Prochlorococcus marinus XMU1411: one gene and its partner. The protein of the gene in region 2 interacts with the protein of the main gene of each other region in a pairwise test. Links are inferred from orthologs where the notes say so. Each region holds a gene or a part of one and is shown on either strand. Other genes may lie near its edges.

The links.
Region 1: the proteins of gyrB (region 2) and gyrA interact in binary tests that used the Escherichia coli proteins (3 or more experiments, as listed by UniProt). The link is inferred for Prochlorococcus marinus XMU1411 from one-to-one orthologs.

Annotation. Positions count from the first base shown.
Region 1 is NZ_JAAORI010000003.1:680,356-687,320, reverse strand. Bases 1,169-4,352 are described here. They hold gyrA (DNA gyrase subunit A), read right to left. Parts: upstream 3,968-4,352; coding sequence 1,370-3,967; downstream 1,169-1,369. Other genes in these bases: HA145_RS05695 (GuaB3 family IMP dehydrogenase-related protein), read left to right, coding at 4,147-4,352; crtL (lycopene beta cyclase), read right to left, coding at 1,169-1,346. Outside these bases: HA145_RS05710 (glycoside hydrolase family 57 protein), read left to right, coding at 1-130; more of crtL, read right to left, coding at 135-1,168; more of HA145_RS05695, read left to right, coding at 4,353-5,310; trxA (thioredoxin), read left to right, coding at 5,541-5,864; imidazole glycerol phosphate synthase subunit HisH, read left to right, coding at 5,876-6,493; 16S rRNA (guanine(966)-N(2))-methyltransferase RsmD, read left to right, coding at 6,507-6,965. UniProt on the Escherichia coli protein: A type II topoisomerase that negatively supercoils closed circular double-stranded (ds) DNA in an ATP-dependent manner to maintain chromosomes in an underwound state.
Region 2 is NZ_JAAORI010000006.1:93,474-100,173, forward strand. The notes cover bases 3,214-6,132. They hold gyrB (DNA topoisomerase (ATP-hydrolyzing) subunit B), read right to left. Parts: upstream 5,698-6,132; coding sequence 3,730-5,697; downstream 3,214-3,729. Other genes in these bases: HA145_RS09105 (fluoride efflux transporter FluC), read right to left, coding at 3,214-3,400; HA145_RS09110 (hypothetical protein), read right to left, coding at 3,404-3,733; miaA (tRNA (adenosine(37)-N6)-dimethylallyltransferase MiaA), read left to right, coding at 5,849-6,132. In the rest of the region: HA145_RS09090 (alpha/beta fold hydrolase), read left to right, coding at 1-169; HA145_RS09095 (RpoD/SigA family RNA polymerase sigma factor), read right to left, coding at 154-1,155; mgtE (magnesium transporter), read right to left, coding at 1,262-2,662; more of HA145_RS09105, read right to left, coding at 3,032-3,213; more of miaA, read left to right, coding at 6,133-6,700. UniProt on the Escherichia coli protein: DNA gyrase negatively supercoils closed circular double-stranded DNA in an ATP-dependent manner to maintain chromosomes in an underwound state.

The DNA of each region.
Region 1 (6,965 bases), on a different replicon or contig from region 2:
CTTATTCCGTTTCTGGAAATTAGTTGAAATGATTAAAAATCATTCCAATATCAATTTAAAATTTCTTGAAGATATTGAGGAAGAAGATCAGTTGTTCCCAGATATTAGTATTGATGATTGGCGTAAATAAAATACTAATTTAATTTGAGCATTCCTAGTTTTACTTTTAGAGGTGAATTTATAAACATCTTACTCATTACATAAATTAGTTTTGGAAGTGGAAGTGTATTAGTAAGGAAACCTACCCATTCATTGGTCGATAATCTAAAGAAATTTGTGAAAAAGCTTCTTAATCTACTTTCGTCAAAACTCATTAATCTTCTAAGACCATATTGGTAAAGTTTGTGCCTTTGCGTTAACTCATAAGGCCATAAGATGTCCCAACCTTTTGTTGCTAGTTCAAAGGAACTTAGATGAGGTTCTTTTAAAAAGATTGCTAATTTTTCTGCAAGGAGTGGAGCCCTCCTTAATAAAGAACCGATCATATATCCTGATGCAGGATGCACCATACTTGCGGCCCCGCCAAAACCAAGTACAAATTGTTTTTTAAATGGGAGGGGTAAATTCATTGGGAAAAGGCAATTCTCTTCATGAAAAATTTCACTCACCTTGATACCTTTACTATCTAGTCTTTTAAAAAGTCTTTTTTTGAGTTTTTCTCGCGATAAAGCAGGATAACTAGCTAGTGATGTTTCTTCAACAAAAAAAGTTTCATTTCCAAGATCCATTGCATACAGAAAGGAAGGAGATGATAACTTTTCTTTATTGTTTAAATGATTTGGACGAAAATCCATTAAAACAAACTGTTCCTTATTAACAGGTGGCGATGTAAATTTACCAACAATTCCATACGCGGCCTGCTGAGCAATTTCATTTTGTACTGGTCTTTTTACAAAATTACTTTTATGACCACTTGCGTCAATAACTAACCTCGCCTTTATTCTTACACCTGATAAACAAATTACCTCAGATAGTTTATTTTTTTCTTTAATTTCTTTTGCTGTTTCATTCAACCATTCAATCCCTTTACATTTTTTTAAAAGTTCATTTTGAAAGGCTTCTTGATTTATTAAACCATAATCGTAGTTATGTTTAGTAGGAGTATCCCCTTTTTTATTTTCTCCATTTCCAAAAAAACTAACTGTCTTACACCATCTATGAGATAACAAAGATTCCAATCCTAATTCCTCTAATTCAGATGCCCAAATACCATAAGTATTCTCCCATTTTTCACTTGGAGATTTGGTCGATATTCCCTTTATTTTAAGATCCTGCTTTGCTAATTCAGAAGCTAAACATAAAGCTGCAGGACCAGAACCTAAAATTAAAATATCAAGTATTTCCATTTTATTTATTAACCATTTTTATTTTAATTTTCTTCACCTGAGCCAACTTGTTCTTTTTCCTCTATTTGTTCATGAGGAACTAATACCACTTCTGATAAATGATCACCTTCATCCAACCTTTGTAATTTTACTCCAGTAGCCGCTCTGGATTGTTGAGAAATTTTATCTGCATTTGTTCTTACTATGACGCCTTTTTCTGTTACTAGAAGTAGTTCTTCTCCTACGCCAAGGACTTTTAAACAAACTAGTACATCATTTTTAATTCTGAATTTTATTGCTTTCAGCCCCATTCCTGCTCTTTTTTGTAATCTAAATTGGGTCACAGGTACTCTCTTTCCTAGCCCAAATGCACTAGCTATTAATACCCAAGGACCATCTGTTGAATTTTCCTCGATATTATCATCAATTTCTTTTGAGATTTCATCAATTTTAGCCAATTGATCAACCAAATTAGATGTTAATACATCCATGGAAACCAGACTATCTCCTCCCCTCAAGTTCATTGATTTAACTCCTCTTGCTGTCCTACCAAGTGGTCTTAATTCATTAATATCTAGCCTGAAATGAATAGCCATTCCTGTTTTTGATCCAATTAGAACACTATCTCCTTCTTTTGATAATCGAACCCAGGTTAGGGCATCTCCATCCTCAAGATTAATTGCAATTAATCCATTTGATCGAATTTTTGAAAAAGCAGAAAGTGCAGTTCTTTTTATAAAGCCAGCCTTGGTTAGCATTAATAAAAAACGATCGTCAACAAAAGAATCGACGGCAACTAGTGAAGTTATTTTTTCTTCTCTTGGAATTGGGAGAAGTTGAACTGATGGAGTACCTTTTGCTGTTCTGCTACTCATAGGAACTCTATATGCTGGGAGAGCATAAGCTACTCCTCTATCGCTGAAAAGCAAAAGATTATCATGATCGTTGCAGCTTATAAATAATTTAACATCATCATCTTCTTGGGTTTTTGTCCCAGCTTTACCTCTTGATCCACGACTGGTAGATTCAAACTCATTAACAGGCATCCTTTTTAAATAACCTGCTTCAGTTAATAGAACTACAGATCTGTCATTAGCAATGAGATCAATATCATCTAATCCGCCACCTAAATCTAATATTTCTGTTTTTCTGGGAGAAGAGAATCTTTCATCGATTTTATTAAGTTCTTCAAGAATAATTTCATAAATTCTTTCTTTACTGTTTAGTATTTTTTGATATTGGGCAATTTTTTGAGTTAATTCATCATGTTCTGCTTTTATTTTATCGGCTTCGAGAGCTGTTAATCTTCTTAATTGCATTTGTAATATTGCATCTGCCTGTATGGAAGATAACTCATGATCTTTTTGTAATTTTTCTCGAGCTGATATTGAATCTTTTGCTGATCTAATTAGATCTATAATTTCATCCATAGCATCTAAGGCCAATAAAAGACCCTTAATTATATGATCTCTTTCTTCTGCCTTTTTTAATAAAAATCGTGTTCTTCGCCTTATTGTCTCTACCCTAAAATCTAGAAATACATCTAACATTCTTCGCAGAGAAAGGGTTGTGGGCTCCCCATTAACTAAAGCCAGAATATTTGCACTAAAGTTATTTTGTAATGGTGTTAATTTAAATAAATTATTTAATACAACTTGTGGGTAGGCATCCCTTTTTAACTCTATAACAATTCTCATACCATCTCTATCACTTTCATCTCTAATATCAGAAATACCTTCTAATTTCTTTTCATTCACCAAATCTGCAATTCTCTCTATCAAGCCAGCTTTGTTAGTTTGAAAAGGAAGTTCCGTAATTATTACTGCATCTTTTTCTGCTCTGCCAGCTAATTTAATTTGCTCAATATTTGCTACACCTCTCATAGTTATTGAACCTCTTCCTGTTTTGAAGGTTTCTCTGATACCATCTCTTCCTAAGATTTGGCCACCCGTGGGGAAATCAGGACCCTTAATTAGTTCAAAAAGTTCTCTATCTTCAAGAGAAGGGTTTTGAATGATTGATTTGAGACCATTGATTAATTCTCCTAAGTTATGGGGAGGAATATTAGTTGCCATTCCTACGGCTATTCCAGATGATCCATTTAAAAGTAGCTGAGGAATTCTTGCAGGTAAAACTGTTGGCTCTTGTTGAGAACCGTCAAAGTTATCAGCGAAATCTACAGTTTCTGATTCAATATCCTCTAGTAAACTTTCATCAGTAAGAGACTGTAGACGAGATTCTGTATATCTCATTGCTGCAGGAGGGTCGTTATCTACAGAACCAAAGTTTCCATGGCCGTCTATAAGGGGCATCCTCATGGAAAAATCTTGAGCCATTCTTACCAAAGCATCATAAACAGCAGTGTCACCGTGAGGGTGGTATTTACCTAGTACTTCTCCAACAACTCTTGCACATTTTCTGTATGGTCTCCCGCTAGTCAAACCAAGTTCATACATTGCATAAAGAATTCTTCTATGAACAGGCTTTAGGCCATCCCTCGCATCTGGAAGAGCACGACCAACTATAACGCTCATTGCATACTCAAGGTATGAGCGAGACATCTCATTTCTTAAGTCAGTCTGAATAATTCGGTCGTTATCTTCGTTTAATCCTGAGTTATCAGAATCTAAAATATCAGACATACAAAAATCCTTTCTTTAATAATAATCGCTGATTGTCATAATGAATAAAAAAAAAGATTTATTTAATTCCCAAATACTCACATTTAAACACAAATCAAAATAAAACCTGTTGTTTTTAAATAAACCTTGGCTTATTACCCCTTTAGTTGTTAATTTAATCAGAATAAAAGAAAAATTCCGTGAATATTGAACTTGGTTTAAATAAAAAAGTCAGAAGGGCTTATGGTATTGATGAAATAGCTTTAGTCCCTGGTAATAGAACGATTGATTACGATTTGACTGATCCTTCTTGGGCCTTAGGTGATTTTAAAAGAGAAGTTCCGATAGTAGCTAGTGCCATGGACAGTGTTGTCGATGTTAATACGGCTATAGAACTCACAAAATTAGGTTCCCTAGGGGTTATTAATATGGAGGGAATACAAACACGATATGAAAACCCTGATGAAATATTGAACCAAATAGCATCAGTCGGTAAGAACGATTTTGTTCCATTAATGCAGAAGATATACAGTGAACCTGTAAAGGAGGGGTTGATTTTACAAAGAATAAAGGAGGTCAAAGAAGGAGGAGGTATCGCAGCTTTTAGTGGGACCCCTCAAGCTGCTATTAAGTTTAAAGAAACACTTAATACTTCCAAAATAGATTTATTTTTTCTTCAAGGAACAGTTGTTTCAACTGAACACCTTGGTATGGAAGGTAAGGAAACCTTAAACATTAAAGATCTCTGCCAATCTTTGAATGTCCCAGTTATAGCTGGTAATTGTGTTACTTATGAGGTTGCAAAACTTCTTATGGATGCTGGAGTTGCAGGATTAATGGTTGGGATAGGACCTGGAGCGGCATGTACATCAAGAGGAGTATTGGGAATTGGAATCCCTCAAGCAACTGCAATTGCTGATTGTAGTGCGGCAAGAAATGATTACTTTCAAGAAAGTGGTCGTTATATTCCTATTATTGGTGATGGAGGAATTGTGACGGGCGGAGATATCTGTAAATGTTTAGCATGTGGAGCAGATGCTGTAATGATTGGATCCCCAATAGCTAAATCCTCAAACGCTCCAGGTAAAGGATTTCACTGGGGTATGGCTACTCCAAGTCCAGTATTGCCTAGGGGTACAAGAATTGAAGTTGGTTCTTCAGGATCCTTAGAAAGAATAATTAAGGGCCCGGCCTTGCTTGATGATGGGACACATAACTTATTAGGAGCCATTAGAACCTCAATGAGTACTCTTGGGGCAAAAAACATTAAAGAAATGCAAGAAGTTGAAATAGTTATAGCACCATCTCTTCTTACAGAGGGTAAGGTTTATCAAAAAGCTCAGCAGCTTGGGATGGGTAAGTAGTTTATTTAGAGCAAAAGTATAAAACCTTAGTGAATTAAGTTTTTAATTGAAAAAATTTCTATTTAGGAGTTATTATTAATTGATGGGGGAAACCCCATACTCCTCACACACTAAATCGCCCGATTAATCGGGCTTTTTTAGATATTTTGTTACTTATATTATTTTATCTGTAATGAAATCATCACTTAAAAGAATTGCCTGCTAAATTTTCAAAAAGGAATACTTAAATTATGTCATCAGCTCCAGCCGTAACTGATTCTTCATTTGACAAGGATGTACTGCAAAGTGATCTACCAGTATTGGTTGATTTTTGGGCACCATGGTGCGGACCATGTAGGATGGTCGCACCAGTTGTAGAAGAAATCTCAAAAGACTTTGAAGGGAAAATTAAAGTTTTTAAATTAAACACAGATGAGAATCCAAATGTAGCCAGTCAATACGGAATTAGAAGTATTCCTACATTAATGATCTTTAAAGGAGGTCAAAAGGTTGATACCGTTGTTGGTGCTGTGCCAAAAGCAACTCTTTCGAGCACTTTAACTAAGCATTTATAAATTTAAAAGCTTTGCATAAAATTGGACTAATAGATTATGGAATGGGGAATATTCATTCCGTAACAAAATCTCTAGAAAGTCTTGGAGAAGAGATTATATTAATTAAAAACTCTAATGATTCTAATCTTTGTAAGGCGATAATACTTCCTGGGGTTGGAGCGTTTGATCCAGCGATGAATAATCTTATAAATACTGATTTGATAACTGATTTAAAAAATTGGATTAAAAGTGGGAAGTCCTTTTTTGGGATATGTTTAGGTCTCCAACTCCTTTTTGAATCTAGTGATGAAGGAAAAGTTCAAGGACTGGGAATTTTAAAAGGAAAAATACAAAAAATACCCAATATTGTTAACCAAAGAATCCCACACATGGGTTGGTGCCAACTTTTACCTACAAAAAAAAATACTTTATTTGGGCTTGAAGAATTAAATAATTGGGTCTATTTTGTACATTCCTATCATGCAATCCCAGATGACCTAAATATTATTGCAGCTCAAGTTGATTATGGCTCGGAAAAATTAACTGCAATGATTGAGAATGATAATTTATTAGCCTGTCAATTTCATCCGGAAAAATCCGGAAAAACAGGTGAAAAACTTTTGAGACGATGGCTTAGTAATATTCAATAATTGATAATTACTGATGAAGACAAACTTAAGATTAATAGGTGGTAAAAAACTCCAAAGTCCAAATAATTCTTATACCAGACCTACAACTTTGAGAGTAAGAGAGGCCATATTTAATATATTGAACAAAAAAGTTGAAAATAGTAACTGGTTAGATTTATTTAGTGGGACAGGGGCCATATCTTGTGAAGCATATAATCACGGGGCAAGAAAAATACTTGCAATTGAAAAAAATAAAATCAACTCAAAAATTTGCTTAGAAAATTTACTCTCGTTGGAGAATATAGAGAACAGGAGAAATGATATCGAAGTTATATGTAAAGACGTTTTGAAATGGACAAAACCAAATTATGAGAGAAACTTATCATCTAGAAATATGGATTTAAATAAATTAAAATTTGATTTTGTTTATCTAGATCCTCCATACGATGTCGATTTACATGAATTAGTTTTAAATCAATTATTCAATTGTGAG
Region 2 (6,700 bases):
GGGAGAAAAAGATCCTTGGGAATCCTTAGGTGAAGCTAAAGAGTGGAAGAAAAAATTCACGAATATAAAGCGGTTAGATATTATCGAAGGTGCTGGACATTGTCCGCACGATGAAGAACCTGAAAAAACAAATCAGTTAATTCTTGAATTTATTCAAGAAACAAAATAGGCTTCTACGTTATCACTAAGTCTTCTCAAACCTCTGAGTCCATCTCTTTCTAGATTTCTAACTCGGTCCCTACTTATTCCAAGTACCCTACCTATACCTGTAAGAGACATTGGTTCATCACCATCCATCCCATATCTCATTCTTAAAACTCTACATTGGAGATCTGGTAATTGATGCAAAAGAGAATGAAGATCTCCTCTCATACAATCCATCTCTATCTGTTCGTCTGGCAAGTCCTCACCACCTGCTAGTAAATCTAATAAGACAGTATCTTCACCATCTCCAACTTTTGTTTCAAGACTAACTGGCTGCCCTGCCTTGCACATCAAATCTTTTACATCATCTTCAGGAAGCTCTACATATTTAGCAAGTTCACTAACTGTAGGAGTCCTAGACATTTCTTGACTCAACTCTCTTTGACCTTTTTTTAATTTATTTAACATCTCGGTTATGTGAATTGGTAACCTTATTGCCCTGCTTTTTTCCGCTATTGCTCTAGTAATACCTTGTCTAATCCACCAGTATGCATATGTAGAAAACTTATAACCTCTTGCGGGATCAAATTTTTCTACACCCCTTACTAATCCTATAGTTCCTTCTTGTATTAAATCTAATAATTCCATGTTTCTTTTTGTATATTTTTTTGCAACACTAACCACTAATCTTAAATTAGCTGCGACCATCCGTTCTTTAGCCCTCTGACCAGCTCTCAATCTTTTTTTGATTACGGAAGTAGATAAATTTAATTTATTTGATAATTCCTCTATAGTTGGTTTATCTCCTGTTAATTCAATAATTTCTAATTCTGCTCTTTCGACTTGCATATATTCTTGCACCTGTCTTCCAAGCGTAATTTCCTGCTCATGAGAAAGAAGTGGAACTCTGCCGATATCCCTTAAATAGGATCTGACAAGGTCGACATCATTAGAGGCTTTTAAACTTGATATTGTCGCTAGTTTATTCTCACTTAATGTTTCAGAAGACATGAAAGTTGAATGTTGTTTTGTAAACAATACCATTAAGAATTGTAAAGTTAAACAAAAAAATCCACAAATTTACAAAAATGAGTACAACTACCTAGTCAATTTTAGTTTAAGAAGAACTTAACAGCCATTTTGCTGTACTTAGATAAATAAATACACCTGCAATATCAGTGACAGTTGTTATAAAAGGAGAGGACATTAAAGCTGGGTCTAATCTCATTTTATGAAACAACAAAGGGAGGATAGCTCCAGTAGTTGCAGCTAAAGTCGTTATAGAAATTAAACTTATCCCTACCGCAGAGGCTATTAAATAGCCTTCTCCTTGCCACCAAGCGAAAGGAAATACCACAAGCATCATCAAAATACCCAAAAGAGCTCCAGTTACGGCCTCTTTAAAAACTGCTTTTATAGCTCCAAGAGACTTTAATTTTTGAGTACTTAAACCTCTTATAACGACAGTTGAACTTTGAGCCCCAACATTTCCACCAGTGCCTATGAGCAAAGGAATAAATGCAGCAAGCAAAACTATTTCTCTTAAAATTTGATCATTCATCGCTATAACTTTTGTAGTCAAACCATTGGCTAAAACTAAAATTAATAACCATAATATTCTTCTTCGAGCCATCGTAAACAAACTACTTTGAAAATAATCATCTTCATCTCCAGATTGAACTGCTCCCGCTGCATAAATATCTCTTGTTGCTTCTTGCTCTATGACATCAATTAAATCATCGACAGTTACTATCCCAACAAGTCTTTTTTCTTTGTCAACAACTGGAAGCGCTAAGAAATCATATCTTTGTATTGCTCTTGCTACCTCTTCTTGATTCGTATTCGTAGAAATATTTACCACATCTTTTGTCATAACATCTCCAATTGGCTTAGATGGATCAGCAGTTACAAGATCTCTTAAAGAGAGAATACCAGTCAAATGTCTTTCTTTATCCGTAACATATAGGCTGTAAATCGTCTCTGTAAAAGGAGCTCTCTTTCGGACTAAAGAAAGAGCCTCAGCTGCCGTTTGCATCTCTTTAAGGTCTATAAATTCAGTTGTCATTAATCTTCCAGCAGTTTCAGGCTCATAACCTAGTAATTCAGCTGTTACTTTCCTTTCCCCAGGGCTTAGAGCAGACAAAAATTTTCTTACAACTTTTGCAGGTAATTCATCAAATAGTTGAACCCTATCATCAGGAGACATTTTCTCTACTATTTCCAAAACTTCTCCCGAACGAAGTCTGTCTAATAAAGTTTGCTGAACTATTGGATCTAAATATTCATAAACTTCAATTGCCTCATTTTTCTTTAACAATCGAAATGCCAATGCCTGCAATATTAATGGAAGGCTGCCAATTGCATCTGCAATATCAACTGGTTGGGAAGGCTCTAAAAGTAATTTTGCCTCATCATAATTTCCAGCGACGAGTAATTCTTCAAGTTGAATAGTAATATTTTCTCTAGTACTTAGATCTGAAGATAATGATGCAATCTTTTCAAGATTATTTTCATTCATAAATATAATCCCTTGTCAAAGTAACAAAACCATTATATGAAATCTAATTAATTTTTCTACTTATCCAATAGCCGAAACACATTGTTAGTAAGTTTATAATAATAATCAAATTAAAAAATATTATAAATTTGATCAAACCTCCTTGAATAAAAACTTGATACAAAAAAAATATAAATCCGCTAAAGGACGTAAAACACGAAAAAAAACCACTTAACAAAATTTTTTCTTTCGCGTAACTTAATCTTTTTGCAATAACAAATCCAAAAAGTAATGATCCAATTATTGAAACAATAAAATTATTATTAATAAAAATCCTGAAAAAACTGGCTAAAAAACAAGCTAAAAGAATATAGATATAACTTTTTTTTTTCATGTTATAATTTGCACCAAATAATAACCTAAATAAAAGCAAAAAAAGGAAACTATTATTACCTCAAAATAGTGAAAAAATAAACGAAATAATTTCCTCTTCTTTAATAAAATAAATAGTTGATATATAAAAGAAGAAAATGTGCTAAAACATCCTAAAAAACCAGTATAAAATAAAAATAATATCTTATTATTTACAAAATTAAATGCTACTAAAATTCCCAAAAAAAAGGATGATAGAAAATTGACTATGGAAGTATTTTGAATATCAAATCCTATATTAATTTTTAAATGTTTTTGTATAAATATCCTTGTTATTAATCCAAAAGTACTCCCAAATAAAATAATAATAATTGAGGTAAAATCCAAGATTTACATTTTTATCCAGCCTTTTAAAATCTTATTAGGATCGTCTAAAAATTTATTAGATGCTAACTCCACCCTTACCCAAATTTCACTTTCATTGACTTTCCAATTTCGTAAAATTGATAAGGTTGTTCCCATTTCAAGAACTGTTAGTTCTTTAGCATTAAGTTCAGGAAAAGAATAAAGAGAAGTGTTTGATGACAAGATAATTTCTTTGGCAGTTTTAGGAAAATCATTTTGATTTAAGCTTTTTTGAATCCCACCAGCAGGTAATGTAATTGGAGCAATTAATGCAAAAATAATTAAGCAACAATTCTTAAGCAGATTATTAATCATATATCTAAAGTAGCCAGATCTAAGTTACCGCTATGAGTTTCAATAAATTCTCTTCTTGGTGCAACTTTATCTCCCATTAAAATATTAAATATTCTGTCAGCTTCGAGTGCATCCTCAATTTCAACCCTTTTCATCATTCTAGTTTGAGGATTCATAGTTGTATCCCACAATTGTTTTGGCATCATTTCACCTAATCCCTTAAATCTTTGAATATTATAATTTGCGTTTTCTCCAAAACTTGTAATTGTATCCTTTAATTGATTCTCGTTATAACAGTATTTATGATTTTTACCTCTTTCAACTTTATAGAGAGGAGGACACGCAATATATATGAAACCTTTCTCAACAAGTTCCCTTTGATATCTATAAAAAAATGTCAATAATAAAGTTCTTATATGAGCACCGTCAACATCAGCATCCGTCATAATTACTACCCTGTGATATCTCAAAGAACTAATATCAAATTCCTCTCCCTTGATTCCTAATCCTAGAGCAGTTATTAATGACTGAATTTCAGTATTTTTATATATTTTAGTATCATCAGTTTTTTCAATATTAAGAATTTTACCTCTTAGAGGCAAAATAGCTTGAAATTTTCTATCTCTGCCTTGTTTAGCAGACCCTCCCGCAGAATCTCCCTCAACAATATAAATTTCTGATTCTGAGGGATCTCTAGAACTACAATCTGCTAATTTACCAGGCAAAGTTGAACTTTCTAGGACACTTTTTCTTCTAACTAATTCTCTAGCCCTTCTTGCAGCTTCTGCTGCATTAAATGATTGGATTGCTTTTTCAAGAATTAAATCTAAAATCCCAGGATTAAATTCCATATACTTTGTGAGAGCTTCCCCAATAAGAGAATCAACAATTCCTCTTACTTCAGTATTCCCTAATTTAGTTTTTGTTTGTCCCTCAAATTCGGGATCTGGAACTTTAACTGATAAAACTACGGTCAATCCCTCTCTGATATTTTCTCCGGCTAAATTTTTTTCAATATCTTTTCTTTTACCTCTTTTTTTAGCGAGATTATTGAATGTTCTTGTCAAAACTGTCTTTAATCCCTCAATATGAGTACCTCCATCAATAGTTCTAATATTATTTGCAAAACCTAAAATATTATCTGAATATACATCTGAACACCATTGCAAAGCTGCTTCTACGTATACGTTTTCTTTTTGTGAGTCAACATAAATTATCTCAGGATGTATAGAATCCTTTTCTGCATTCATGTATTGAACATATTCTTTAATGCCACCTTCATATAAATAAATTTCTTCTTTGAAAGAACCATCTGATAATTGATTTCTCTCATCTCTAAAAACAATTTTTACACCACCATTAAGATAAGCTAATTCTCTTAACCTAGATGAAAGAAGAGCATATTCAAATTCTATTCCTCCAGAAAAAATCGTTTTATCGGGTTTAAAACAAATAGTGGTGCCCTTTCTAGAAGGCTTAATAGTTTGCTTTTTATTTTGCAATTCACCCTTCGAAACACCTTTTTCAAATCTTTGATTAAACTCACTGCCATCTCTATAAACAGTAACATTAACCCATTCACTTAAAGCGTTAACTACAGATATACCTACTCCATGCAAGCCACCTGAAACTTTATAACCTCCACTTCCGAATTTACCACCTGCGTGAAGGACAGTCAGTACAGTTTCTAGAGCACTTTTCCCAGTTCTTGGGTGAATATCTGTTGGAATACCCCGTCCATTATCAGAGATCAAAGCAGATCCATCTGCTCGAAGAACTATTTCTATATGATCGCAATGTCCTGCAAGGGCTTCATCTACTGAGTTATCAACGACCTCATATACCAAATGATGCAAACCTCTGGGACCTGTAGAACCAATGTACATTCCAGGACGTTTACGAACAGGCTCTAACCCTTCTAAAACCTGAATCTGTTCTGCACCATAATCATTAGAGATTTTATTAGATCTTTTGTCCTCGCTCATTTAATATAAAAAAAATATTAAAACTTTTAAAATGTTATTTTTAAAAGGTCTTTCATTAAACTTACCACTGCAATAAGAGAAAGGCTCGAAGTCTATGGAAAATTTAATTTCTTTCATTATATAGCGAATAGATTTTTCTTCAGAAATTAATATGTCTTCTTATCAACCTCATGTAATAGTTTTAATTGGGCCCACTGCAAGTGGTAAAACTGAATTAGCTATTCAAATTGCAGAATATTTTAAAACTCGAATTCACAATATAGATTCAAGACAAATCTATAAGTCTATGGATATAGGAACAGCCAAACCATCTGAAAATCAGCAAAAAAAAATAAAGCATTACTTAATAGATATTGAAGAACCGATTAACCCAATTAATGTTAAAAAATTTCAAGAAATTGCTCAAAAATCAATCAACAGAGAAATTAAACAAAAAAATTTACCCTTTCTTGTTGGAGGAAGTGGTTTGTATATGAATTCAATCACAAAAGGTTTTTTTGTACCCAATGTCCCTCCTCAAAATCATTTGAGAAGTCAATTAGAAGAACTTGGTCAAAAAAAATGTTGGGAAATTTTAAAGAATTGCGATCCAATATCAACAAAAAAAATCAATTTTGCTGATCACATTAGAACAATAAGAGCTTTAGAAGTCTTTTATGTAACTGGTAAACCCTTATCAAAGCAAAAAGTTCAAAAACCTCCAAACTGGAAAATACTAGAACTTGGATTAGACAGAGAAAATTTAAAAGAAAGAATTTTAGAAAGAACAAAAAATATGTTTTCTTCAGGAATTCTTGAAGAGACGAAATACCTTATTGATAGATATGGGGCTGATTTATCAATCCTAGAGACTATTGGTTACCGTGAAGCTAAAGAGGTCTTAAATAACCGTATAACAATTAATAAAGCGATTGAGCTCACTACCACAAAAACTATCCAATTTGCTAAAAGACAAAAAACATGGTTTCGTAATAAAAATAATCCTCATTGGCTTAATAACAAA